Regions from separate parts of the Sphingobacterium thalpophilum genome, predicted to be linked through region 2. Evidence: riboswitches for the same ligand, from Rfam matches in the RefSeq annotation. Region 2 holds a riboswitch; each other region holds the start of a gene.
What was found. A riboswitch is a leader RNA that binds a small molecule or an ion and turns the genes downstream of it on or off. The one in region 2 is predicted to bind S-adenosylmethionine.
Positions count from the first base shown of each region.

Region 1: linked by a shared signal. The riboswitch ahead of AACH28_RS00280 (O-acetylhomoserine aminocarboxypropyltransferase/cysteine synthase family protein) and the one ahead of metF (methylenetetrahydrofolate reductase [NAD(P)H]) in region 2 are both predicted to bind S-adenosylmethionine.
Region 3: linked by a shared signal. The riboswitch ahead of metE (5-methyltetrahydropteroyltriglutamate--homocysteine S-methyltransferase) and the one ahead of metF (methylenetetrahydrofolate reductase [NAD(P)H]) in region 2 are both predicted to bind S-adenosylmethionine.
Region 4: linked by a shared signal. The riboswitch ahead of AACH28_RS22115 (5-oxoprolinase) and the one ahead of metF (methylenetetrahydrofolate reductase [NAD(P)H]) in region 2 are both predicted to bind S-adenosylmethionine.

Region 1 covers NZ_CP151087.1:60,593-63,746, reverse strand. The annotation lists gene AACH28_RS00285 (FUSC family membrane protein) at 1-1,182, shown strand, start outside; SAM riboswitch class I at 1,364-1,476, shown strand; gene AACH28_RS00280 (O-acetylhomoserine aminocarboxypropyltransferase/cysteine synthase family protein) at 1,732-3,042, shown strand; gene metX (homoserine O-acetyltransferase) at 3,075-3,154, shown strand, end outside.
Region 2 covers NZ_CP151087.1:4,026,268-4,029,421, reverse strand. The annotation lists gene AACH28_RS17855 (DUF2723 domain-containing protein) at 1-620, opposite strand, end outside; gene metF (methylenetetrahydrofolate reductase [NAD(P)H]) at 868-1,824, opposite strand; SAM riboswitch class I at 1,895-1,997, opposite strand; gene AACH28_RS17845 (hypothetical protein) at 2,217-3,068, opposite strand.
Region 3 covers NZ_CP151087.1:3,071,128-3,074,281, forward strand. The annotation lists gene AACH28_RS13620 (HAMP domain-containing sensor histidine kinase) at 1-805, shown strand, start outside; gene AACH28_RS13625 (response regulator transcription factor) at 908-1,597, shown strand; SAM riboswitch class I at 1,784-1,887, shown strand; gene metE (5-methyltetrahydropteroyltriglutamate--homocysteine S-methyltransferase) at 1,966-3,154, shown strand, end outside.
Region 4 covers NZ_CP151087.1:5,005,272-5,008,425, forward strand. The annotation lists gene AACH28_RS22100 (hypothetical protein) at 9-317, shown strand; gene AACH28_RS22105 (DKNYY domain-containing protein) at 334-960, opposite strand; gene AACH28_RS22110 (hypothetical protein) at 1,124-1,429, shown strand; gene AACH28_RS22115 (5-oxoprolinase) at 1,460-1,723, opposite strand; SAM-I-IV-variant riboswitch at 1,790-1,883, opposite strand; gene AACH28_RS22120 (DUF3050 domain-containing protein) at 2,094-2,864, shown strand; gene AACH28_RS22125 (TolC family protein) at 3,087-3,154, shown strand, end outside.

The DNA of each region.
Region 1 (3,154 bases), 1.8 Mb from region 2:
ATCCGTCAAACAATCAAATTATTAGCTTTAGAAATTGATAGCTTTTCACAACCTAACAAGAGGTTTCGGTATGCACATCAATTATATCACAATAACTTTAAAATTAATGCCCTCTTACAGGATTTAAAAGAAATTCAAGAAGAGCAGGCCGGTCAAGCAAAAAGTATATTATGTTCGATCATAAGCAACATCGAAGCAATTATTGAAGTGCTCAACCGAATTCAGGTGGCTTTTTATCAAAATCAGGAAATCCAGGATAAGATTGACAGCAGTGAGTACCAACAATTTATCAATCGACCTTTGCGCAATCTTGCTGATCTAAAAAGTAAACTCCATCTGAATAACCCGCTTTTTCGATTTGCCGTTCGGATGGCTCTTCTTTTTGGAACAGGCGCATTGATCGGTATTTTATTTTTGGATTTTAAATATACCTATTGGATCTTACTGACGATCGCTATTGTTGCCAGACCAGCATTTTCAATGACAAAAAAGCGTAATATAGAGCGTATTGTAGGCACATTCTCGGGTATAATCGTTGGCATATTCTGCTTAATTGCTATTCATTTTCTCCCGGCTCTTCTTACCATAGCTGCATTAGGTCTTTTCGGATTCTTTTTATTCAATCGATCTAATTATATGGTCAGTGTCATCTTTATTACCTTGGGAATTGTAATTGCGCTCAATTTGTTTGAAGGCAATATCAATCTCATTTTAGGCAGCCGAATACTTTTCACACTCATTGGAGCATTCTTGGCTATAGCAGGTTATTTCTTGATCCCCGTACGCCAGAGCACAGGCATGGTTCAGCTGGCAAAAGAAGTATCCCTTTACAACGAACATTATTTCCAGATCATCAATAACCGTCTGTCGGACGAGAGACAAAGTTCGTTTGATATACGACTGGCTAGAAAAAAAGCGCAGACTGCCATGGCGCTATTTTCAGACGCTATCAATCAAATGAAAAAAGAACCCGAACACAAATGGATGGATTGGTCACATATCCACCATTTTCAGGCACTCTCTTATCAGGTCAACTCCCATTTGGTGGGTCTTTCGCTATCGTTAAACAAAAAGACGAATCACCACCTGACGTATGATATCCATAGTAGAATTGATGCACTTAAACCTCTTTTAACAGATTTAAATCAAATTGCAGAACGGATCAACTTAAAGAAATCATAATACCCGATTGGCAGTTACTTATCAAGTTTCATCGGACAATATGCGATCCGATCGGTATGTTATTCAAAATTCCTTTAACTAAAAAACAGCTTTTCTTTTGCTTTAATAAAAAAAGAGTTTATATTTGTATCGTCTTCGAAAGAAGATTTCTAATCAACACCTCCCTTAATCAGTAGGTCTTGATTTATAAAGAAGTGGCGAGAGACTGGCTCAATGACCCACTGGCAACCTTCAATTTGTTTGAAAAGGTGCCAATTCCTGTCCAAAACAATATCGTTTTGGAGCATATAAATAACATAAGACAATGATTATTAAACTACTGAAGTCCATTAAAAATTCAGGTTCAACACAAGTGAGCCGCACGATAAGCGAAAGTGTAAGCCATCATACAACTGTATTGATGCGAATGCGTACGCATATGCACTTCCACGCTTGTTAAGAATCATTTCCTTTTTCTTGGATAAAGATTTAACAGACCCTTCAAGGAGGTGTGTATGCTTCTCTTTTTACTTAGCAATTTCTTTTTGAACCCTTAAAATCTGATATATTATGTCTTCAAACAAAAATTTAAAATTCGAAACTCTTCAGGTTCACGCTGGCCAAGTCGCTGACCCTACTACGGGATCTAGAGCAGTTCCTATATATCAAACAACATCTTTTGTATTTGAAAATGCCGAACACGGCGCAAACTTATTTGCATTAAAGCAGTTCGGCAATATTTATACACGGATTATGAATCCTACCACGGATGTTTTCGAACAACGTATTGCGGCACTTGAAGGTGGAGTCGCGGCTGTTGCTGTTGCATCTGGCCAGGCGGCACAGTTTATTGCATTAAATAATATCTTGGAAAGTGGTGACAATTTTGTTGCCGGATCCAACTTATACGGCGGTACATTCAACCAGTTTAAAGTTTCTTTTAAACGTCTGGGCATCGAAGCTCGATTTGCAACGGACGCCGAGGCAGATAAAATTGAAGCCCTCATTGATGATAAAACAAAGGCCATCTATGTTGAAACAATTGGAAACCCAAGTTTCAATATTCCAGACTTTGAGAAAATTGCTGCAGTAGCAAAAAAATATGACTTACCGTTAATCGTCGATAATACTTTTGGAGCTGGGGGATATTTATTTAAACCTTTGGAGTATGGTGCGAATGTGGTGGTTGAATCGGCTACTAAATGGATCGGTGGACATGGTACAAGCATTGGTGGTGTCATCGTCGACGGCGGAAACTACAATTGGGGCAATGGAAAATACCCTCAATTTTCCGAACCATCTGAAGGCTATCATGGCTTAGTTTTTTCCGAAGTTTTCGGTGAAGGCGGACCGTTTGGAAATATTCAATTTGCCATTCGGGCACGTGTGGAAGGGCTTCGGGATTTCGGGCCAGCACTCTCTCCTTTCAATTCATTCTTATTATTACAAGGGCTTGAAACCCTGTCTTTACGGGTGCAACGCCATGTAGACAACACTTTAGAGGTAGCTAAATGGCTTGAGGCGCATCCACAGGTAGAAAAAGTAAACTATCCGGGCTTAAAAAGCTCTCCGAGCTTCGCTAACGCACAAAAATACCTTAAAAATGGCTATGGTGCAGTGCTTTCTTTCCAGCTCAAAGGTGACGCAGCACAAAAGGCCAATAGCTTTATCGACAGCTTAGAATTGATCAGTCACCTGGCCAACGTCGGTGATACAAAGTCATTGATTATCCATCCAGCAGCGACTACTCACCAACAATTGAGTGATGAAGATCAAGCCAATGCTGGAGTATTCAAAGGTTTATTACGTCTTTCTGTAGGAATAGAACATATTGATGACATCAAAGCTGATTTACAACAAGCTTTTGATAAAATTAAATAATCAGATTTTTTCGGCTTAAACTTAAACGTAAAATGAGTAAGCATATTTATCTGCACCCGGAGCCTTTTGTATTTGAAAATGGAAGAGAGCTTACTGATTTACAAATCAGTTA
Region 2 (3,154 bases):
CTGAAATAGACAACCATCGCTATAGCCGGAATTGCCAACAGATTTAATAGGTGCACTCCGATCGAAAGGCCCATAACAAAAGCAATAAAAACCAGCCAACGATCGCTACCTTCCTCATCTGCACGGACTTCCCACTTTAAAATTGCCCAAAAAACAATCGCAGTACACAATGAAGACATCGCATATACCTCGGATTCAACAGCCGAATACCAAAATGAATCACTGAAGCAGAAAGCCATTGCACCAACTAAGCCCGCAGCAAAAATTTGGAAATAATTCGATAATTGAACTTTCTCTTGCCTGTTGAGTATCTTTTTGGCAATTGCTGTTATTGTCCAGAATAAAAATGTAACAGTAAGCCCACTGCAGATTGCGGATCCAATATTCATCCAATAGGCGATTTTACCTGCATTACCCAAAGCCAGGTTGGAAAATATATTCTGAATAAGAAGAAATAATGGTGCTCCCGGTTGGTGTGCCACTTCCAGCTTGTAGGCACAGGCAATAAATTCACCACAATCCCACCAGCTTACCGTCTTTTCAACGGTGGAGATATATACACATGTAGCAATTAGTCCGCAAGCAAAGCCGAGTAGAGAATTTAATCTAGTGTACGTCATAAGGTCAATTTGGTCTATTGTTAAAATCTTTTTTAGCACTTTAAGTTAAAAAGTTATCCTGACTCCAATAAGTTAATTAACACTATTTAACACAAGTATCTGACTATAAACAGGCTATTAAACCCTAAATATAGCGATCGACCTAAACCACACGATCAAAATTCTGGACATATTTTAGGCTTTCACAACGAATACTACCATAAAAAAAGGGAGCTTATGCGCTCCCTTTTCGTTTTATTTTTATGAGTTAGGCTAGTTTTTCAACAATCTTCTTTGTTGGACCAGGATTACTCATCGTATAGAAATGTAAAACCGGAGCGCCAAATTTAATTAGCTCCTGACATTGCTGCACCAACCACTCTTCACCTACTTGTCTGACGTCGGCATTCGTTTTACATGCTGAAACAGCATCGCTCAGTTCCTCCGGAATATCTAAATGAAATATCCTTGGTAAGGTCACCAACTGTTTTTTCGTTGTCAGTGGTTTTAACCCTGGAATAATAGGGACATGGATTCCGTTGTCCCTACATTTTGTTACAAACTCCTTGTATTTTTCAACATTAAAGAACATCTGAGTCACAATAAACTCTGCTCCCATATCGACTTTTTGTTTCAGGTATTTAAAATCAGTATTGAAATTTGGCGATTCAAAATGCTTTTCGGGATAACCCGCTACACCGATGCAAAAATCAGTCTTTTCCGATGTGATAATGTCTTCATGCAGATACTTTCCTTTATTCATATCAGTTACCTGTTCCAATAGATCTGTTGCAAAGGCATGTCCACCATCGGTCGGTATAAAATCGGCATCGCCCTTACGTGCATCGCCCCGTAATACCAAGACGTTATCTATCCCCAGGAAGTTCAAATCGATCAATGCATTTTCAGTTTCCTCTTTTGTAAAACCACCACATATCAAATGGGGCACCGCATCTACTTTATATTTATTCATGATTGCAGCACATATCGCCACTGTCCCAGGACGTTTACGATAGGAAACGCGTTCCAGTAATCCACTCGCATGCTCTTTATAGATATAATCTTCCCGATGGTAGGTTACGTCGATAAAAGGAGGTTTAAACTCCATCAGTTCATCCATGGTTTTAAAAATACTTTGGATGCCCTGCCCTTTCGCCGGTGGCAATAGCTCAAAAGAAAACAATGTTTTTCCTTTGGCATTCTGGATATGATCGATAATCTTCATTAAAAAACTGTTTTTAGTTTGGTTGGCTTACATCGAAACGCACACGTCGAGGAATCGTTTATCTACATGTAACTTATCTTTCCCACATGGAGTAGGGTAGAATTTAGCACCTTGAACAATACAGGTTGCTAAGGCTTCAACGGGTCTAGTCCCTCGGCCTTTCTCTATAAGCGTTGCTAATATCGTTTTAAAAAATCAAACGACAAAAATATTTTTTCGAAAAGGCAAAAATAGCGACAAAAAGACTGCAATAAATACGGCTTCGGATTCATTCCCATTCAACAACAGGAATTTAGGCTCCACCAAATATAAAAGGCTCTAAAAAAACAGATAAAATTAACGATCGAGGATCATCGACCGCGAAGAGACTGACTACGCCACAACAGGATTGGCTAAAGATTCGTTGCTAGGGAATTCCGCAGATTTCTGAGATAAAACGTGATCAATAAGAGTCCCCTAACATGGTACTCCTCTTTCGATCCATATTTAAAACCATCAAATAAATATTGGTAGGCGACTAATGCATTTTTTTCGTTGTAAAATAATTCCTTCCAAGAATCGGGTACATCTGCCCATGCCTTGAGCACAATGCCATTCTCAGCATACATAATGGGTGATTCAACACCATCCATTCGATAATCGTGATGTGTGCCTGAACTTGATATGTGTTGGAAATAAGCGATAGAATAATCTACAAAATTCAATGCCCTGGCTTTTATCTCCTCTTCACTTTCTGATTTTACAGGGGCATTTCGCCATAGATTTACCTGGCTATCAAATTTGCTCGGAGTCTCCCGGATAGGGGTTTTATCTAACACAAAGTTGATATAAAGTTTTTCGCTAGTGGGTACACGTGCTGAGCTAAACTGTGAAAAATCACCTCTCAGCTGAACAAAATCGTTTTTTACCTTAACAATATCCAAAGCGAGACTACCCTTTTTCTCATCGGTCAATTCTAATCGATCGCCGTTAAATCTATACTTACCGTAGAGTAAGATATCATCGATCGCCATCACAAACTTATCTTTATCACGGAGGGAGAGAAAGGACCGATATATCGTCGGGTCATTACCATAGACATCTGCCTCCACATTTTGGGGTGATTCTCTTTTTACTTTATGATACTCCTCATTTGAATAGCCCAATATCATTTGGTAATTGCCTTCAGGAAAGTCCTTTTTCTTCCCAAAGAAAGCACAAGAAGACAACGAGAATAGGAATAGCAGCAGTAATAACGGTTTCAAAATAAATCAATAATTATGGCCAGTAATAATATACAGACCAAGATAAGAAATTACTGCAATAGTTCGTATACCGCTATTTATTTGAA
Region 3 (3,154 bases), 960 kb from region 2:
GGCGATAATCGCAGATAATATGGGCTATCTGTTACTACCTATGCTGGCACTACTTTTCTTGTTGGTGGGTTGTTTTGCTTATACACTGATTATCATCTTCAGACAAAAGAAAGTTTCGGAAATGAAAACAGATTTCATCAACAACATGACGCATGAGTTTAAAACACCTGTTGCAACAATTATGATTGCCAGCGAGTCACTTAAAGATCCAGACATCAATGCCGACCATAAGCGCGTTCAGAAATTGGCTAATATCATCTACGACGAAAATGTTAGACTCGGAAATCACATCGAACGTGTGCTTGACCTAGCCCGATTGGAAAAGGAAACATTAAAGTTAGACCAGGTGGATGTGCATATTAATGATCTTGTTTCTGCAGTAACGGACAGCATGCAGCTACGCATGCAGAATATTGGTGGGAAATTCAGTATAGATCTCGCAGCGACCAAGGATATTGTCGTCGGTGATGAGTTACATTTTTCGAATGTATTTTACAATTTATTGGATAATGCCATCAAGTACAGCAAAGGAGATTTACATGTCAACATCAATTCAAAAAATGTTGGTGATACCATTGTTATCACCATTGCCGACAACGGTATTGGGATGAGTCGGGATCACCTGCAAAAGATTTTCGACCAGTTCTACCGTATTCCAACTGGAAATGTTCATAATGTCAAAGGATTTGGTCTTGGCTTAAGTTATGTACAGGACATCCTGAGAAGGCTGAACGGAAAAATTACAGTTAAAAGTGAAAAAGATAAGGGCACGACCTTTGAAGTAATTTTGCCTATTAAAAAATAAAACGTTCCTTTTTTGTATATTTCCTCTTTAAAAAATTTCAAAGGTTGAGGAAAGCTGATTTATCAGCATCAAGGGACATTGGTGAAAATTAATATAATCATTATGCAAAAGATATTATTAGCAGAAGATGATCCTAATTTGGGGGATCTTTTAAAAGACTATCTCGAATTAAAGGGAAAATTTGACGTCACATTATGCACGGATGGAGATGAAGCGATTTCTCAATTCAAAAAAAATAACTACGACCTCTGTATTTTCGATGTCATGATGCCAAAAAAGGACGGATTTACAGTGGGGCGTGAAATCAGAAAAACAAACAATACTGTTCCTATTATCTTTGCCACAGCAAAGGGGATGATGGAAGATAAAACCGAAGCCTTTGAATTAGGGGGAGATGATTATATCACAAAACCTTTTCGAGTAGAGGAATTATTGCTCCGCATCAATGCTTTGCTGAAACGCAGTGTTCGAGACAAAGAAGAGGAAGTGGTTGCCGATAAATTTGAAATTGGCGATTATTTCTTTGATTATACAAGTCAGCAAATTTCTTACAAAGGACAGATGCAAAAACTATCCACTAAAGAAGCGGAACTACTGCGCTTGCTTTGTTTAAAGAAAAATGATGTGCTGACCCGGGAAGAAGCTTTATTAAAAATTTGGCATGATGACAACTACTTTACGGGTAGAAGTATGGATGTATTTCTCAGTAAACTTCGTAAATATCTAAAAGAAGATAGTAAAGTTGAAATTGTCAATGTGCACGGAAAAGGTTACAAACTTTTGGTGAGCTAAAAGAATGGGGAATGAGAAACAGTCATTCCCCATTTTTTATGCTACACAGCGTATTGAAACATGACATACACTAAATCACGGATGAAAAGAAAAGAACAAAACAATTTTATCCTTAGTAGAATATAAAAAATTGACGCACTTTTATAAAAAATTTGCATTTCAAAAAGAAATGTTCTAACTTAGCGTCGCTTATAGAGAAAGGCAGAGGGAATAGACCCGATGAAGCCTTAGCAACCTGTCCCTTGACAAGGTGCTAAATTCTACCCTACTTGATATGGGAATGATAAGCCGAAGTCACCGAATTCTAGTGTGTCCTTCTCTCTCTAGCAAGAAATATAGTTGAAAAAGAAATATTAAAAACATTCATTATGTTATTGACTAACAATTTAGGTTACCCTCGTGTGGGCGCGTTCCGCGAATTGAAAAAAGCCAATGAGGCCTATTGGGCTAAAAAATCTTCTGTTGAGGAATTATTGGACACAGCAAAAAAAATTCGTGAAGGCAATTGGAAAACACAAAAAGATGCTGGAATAGATTTGATCCCTTCCAATGATTTCTCTTTTTACGATCAAGTATTGGATTTAACCCTTACTGTTGGTGCAATTCCTGCTCGTTACCATTCTTTATTGAATAAAGTAGACAACAATTACAGCTTAGATCTATATTTTGCCATGGCGCGTGGTTTCCAACAAGAAGGAATCGACGTGACTGCAATGGAAATGACCAAGTGGTTGGATACCAACTACCACTATATGGTGCCAGAATTCACAAAAGATCAAGAATTCAAATTGACGTCCGAAAAATTCTTAAATGAATATAACGAAGCAAAATCATTGGGCATCGATACTAAACCAGTTCTATTAGGTCCTATCACTTACCTTTTGATCGGTAAAGAAAAAGAAGCTGGCTTCGACCGCATCGATTTATTGGATAAACTTGTTCCAGTATATGAGCAAATATTAGCTAAACTAGCTGAGGCCGGTGCGCAATATGTTCAGATTGACGAGCCTTTCTTAGCATTGGATTTAGATGCTAAAGTAAAAGCTTTATATCAACCTACTTTCGAAAAATTAGCTGCAGCAGCAAAAAATATCAAATTAATCGCGACGACTTACTTCGAAGCTTTAAAAGACAACGAAGATATCGCAGTTAACCTACCTATCCATGCTTTACATTTGGATTTGGTACGCGGTGAAAACCAATTGGATACGGTACTAGCTAAAGTTCCTGCTTCATTAACATTATCTTTGGGTATTGTTGAAGGCCGTAACATCTGGAAAAATGATTACGAAAAATCATTGGTTAAAATCAAACAAGCTGTTGATGCATTAGGAAAAGACCGTGTATGGGTAGCTCCTTCTTCATCATTGTTGCACGTTCCTTTCGACTTAGACAATGAACACAATGAGCAATCGCTACCAGCTGAAGTAAAAAACTGGTTAGCATTTGCTAAACAAAAATTAGCTGAGGTAAAAGACTTAGCCGTATTAGCAGAAGGTGAAGTTGATGCTGAAACAGCAAAACGCTTCGAAGCGAACAAAGCTGCCGCTGAAAGCC
Region 4 (3,154 bases), 980 kb from region 2:
GATAGATTATGGAAAAAGTAAGGGACAATACCTGGAAATGCCGAGCTACTGGTAAAGTTGGATTTCCTTCTTTAATTGAGGCGCAATGGGCAATGCTTCACTTTAAGTTCAGATCCCGGATGAGAAACAAACTGGATGGTAAACGTATCAAACACAGGATGGGTAAAGATGCCTGCAAAAGGGCTTATTATTGTAAGTTCTGTAAAGGTTACCATATTACCACTTGGGAAAAAGGTCACTTTAATAATTACAAGACCAAAGCCGAATCCTGGGAGATACCGAAAGTATTAGGAAATTGGAATTATTCAATAGAATAATCCCGTGGTCTATTTTCTATTCTAATTTTTTTCCTCTATAATATTCATTCCAGCTATCCTTCGCATAACCTTTGCCCAGATATTTAAATGTAAAAGCAGTTGCATCTTTTATCTCCTGACCAAAATAATAGACTTTCCAGCTATCTTTGCTGTATCCATCGCCGAGAAGAACAAAGCTTTGGTCGGATACATCTTTTAGTCGATTGCCTCTATAATAGACATTCCAACTGTCTTTGGCATATCCTTCATCCAGTATTTTAAAGCTGGGCGCAGAGACATCTTTAATCTTAACGCCACGATAATAGGCATTCCAACTATCTTTGGCATATCCCCAACCAAGTGATTGGAAAGAATGTGGCGATACATCTTTAATCTTAACGCCACGATAATAGGCATTCCAGTTGTCTATTGCATAAGCATTGCCAAGGTCTTTGAAAGATCGTGCATCGACACCTTCGACCATCTTATCCCTGTAGAAGATCCGGTTGCCTATGTTGACATAATCGTTTTCTCTGTCATGTCGAAACGTCGTCTGAGACGTAGATCTTTTATTGTGACGACCTTGTTGAGCAATACTTTTCTCCAATATACATAGCAATGCAAAGGAAATAACAAGCATATTTTTTAAGTGGATAAAGGCCATAATGTATCTGTTTTATAATATGATATTTATATTGAATCCCTCCTTTATGACCAAGATAATTCACCGAAGGTTTAATCATTTTATCATTTTATTTCTCGTTATCCTTATCCGTTTCAAATGCAACTATTTTGGAATCCAAATATTTTTTTGTATATTGCTGGTTATGAGTTTTAAAGAAAAATTAGAGAACTGGCGCACGTCAATCAATCGCGCCGGCAGTGGTGAGGAATTGTATATTTTGCTTTTGAACTATAAAAGGTTTATCAACAAAAATTGGGTGGACGATTTTGGCGATCCGGGCAACTGGAAATCGGAATTAAATCAGGTCATCAGCAAAGTAAGAAACAAGGTGGATGTAGCAGATATCAGAGCCTGCCAAGATTTATCGTCCTATCAGGACGATGCCCGGCAGACCGCACATTCACTCAATCATACCTTAAAATATCATCACTCATTGACAAAAGGGTAGGCTAGGCCTACCTTTTTTTGCCGATAAAGATTATTGTAAAGGAATCAGGACATTCTGTTCCAAGCGTACAGGAACATGCTTCACCGAGGTAAAACCGTCTTCCTTGGAAATGATGTTGGAAAGATCCAATCCTCTTTTGGAGAACGTACTGATCAAAGCTGTTCTAAAGGTTGCCTTGGCTGAACCCCAGCCTTGTCCTAAAATCGTGTCATTGTTGAGCTGGATCAGTTCATCTGTTGAGTAATAACTGAATTTTTCCAGTAAGTGTTGGTAAAGATTTGTTGTAGTAGCCATACAATTTAAAAATTTAAAGGATTAAACCATAAACTGTATCCAGATCTTGTTGGGAAAATAATCGTTCTGTGACGTTTATTTTGGTCGAAACCCGTATTAATTTACCACCGCGGTGCCTCCACTCGGTTGGTATTGCATCATGCAATTCTGAATACTCTACAAATATAGTAGATTATTTTTTATAATAAAAAATATTTTTGTTTTTAAGGGTAAATGAGCGCTAACAACAGGAATAGGGAGGTCAAAGGCGAGGCGCGTTGTTGGCTGTGATTTGGTTATGAAGCGGATAGCTGGGCGAAAAATTTATCATGTTACTGTAATCTCATCGAAAATACTTTTAAAAACAGAGATAAGACAATACTTTTGCGCCATGAATAGAATTGCGGAAATTAACGAATACATTGCTGCCGAACGCGAGGTATTATTGCAACACCCTTTGTATCGTAAGATCAAAACGATCAAGAATCTACGTTCTTTTACAGAAGGGCATGTGTACGCTGTATGGGATTTTATGTCTTTACTAAAAGCTTTACAGATTAAATTGACCTGTACGACTTTACCTTGGTTTGCGAGTGAGCATCCATCAACACGCTATCTAATCAACGAAATTGTCTTGGCTGAGGAGTCGGATGAATACATTGATGGCCGCCGTTTGAGCCACTTTGAGATGTATCTGGACGCCATGGGTGCCATGGGTGCCGACCTTCATCTGGTCAACAAATTTATTGCTCAAGCCAAAAAATCGAGCAACATATTCGATGTCATTGCAACAACCACATTGGACAAGCGGATCAAAGACTTTTTGAATTTTACATTCGAAGTGATTGCTGAGGGCGAGGTGCATAAAATTGCTGCTGCATTTACATTCGGACGTGAAGACCTTATTCCGGGAATGTTTACCTCTATTTTGGAAGAAATTAAAACAAACTTTCCTACAGCCAATCTGGATAGCTTTATTTATTATTTTCAACGCCATATTGATCTTGACGGCGACGAGCATGGACCGTTGGCGATGCAGATGATCACAGATCTTGCCAAGGACGATGAGGTTAAATGGACGGAAATGAAAGAGATCAGTAAAATTGCGCTACAAAAAAGAATCCAGCTGTGGAATGCAATAGAAGATTCCTTATACGGATAATCTATTATTATACCATCGAGAAAGGCCTTTCAAATCACGATTTGAAAGGCCTTTTTTATGTGCTGTAAAAAAGGATATTGTAAGGACTTCTTGGCAGATATTGGTCTTTTTGTTTGAATTGATGAAAAAATGTCTTTTTTTCGTAACATATTGGCGTTTGTGAAGAAATCCAAGTTCCAATAAGTGTCTAAGTTTGCTACGTAAAAAAATTACATAGCACACGTGAACTTTTTTCCTCCCTATTGGGCAAAAGGCATACTAACCATGGGATTGTTAGTATGCGTTATTTC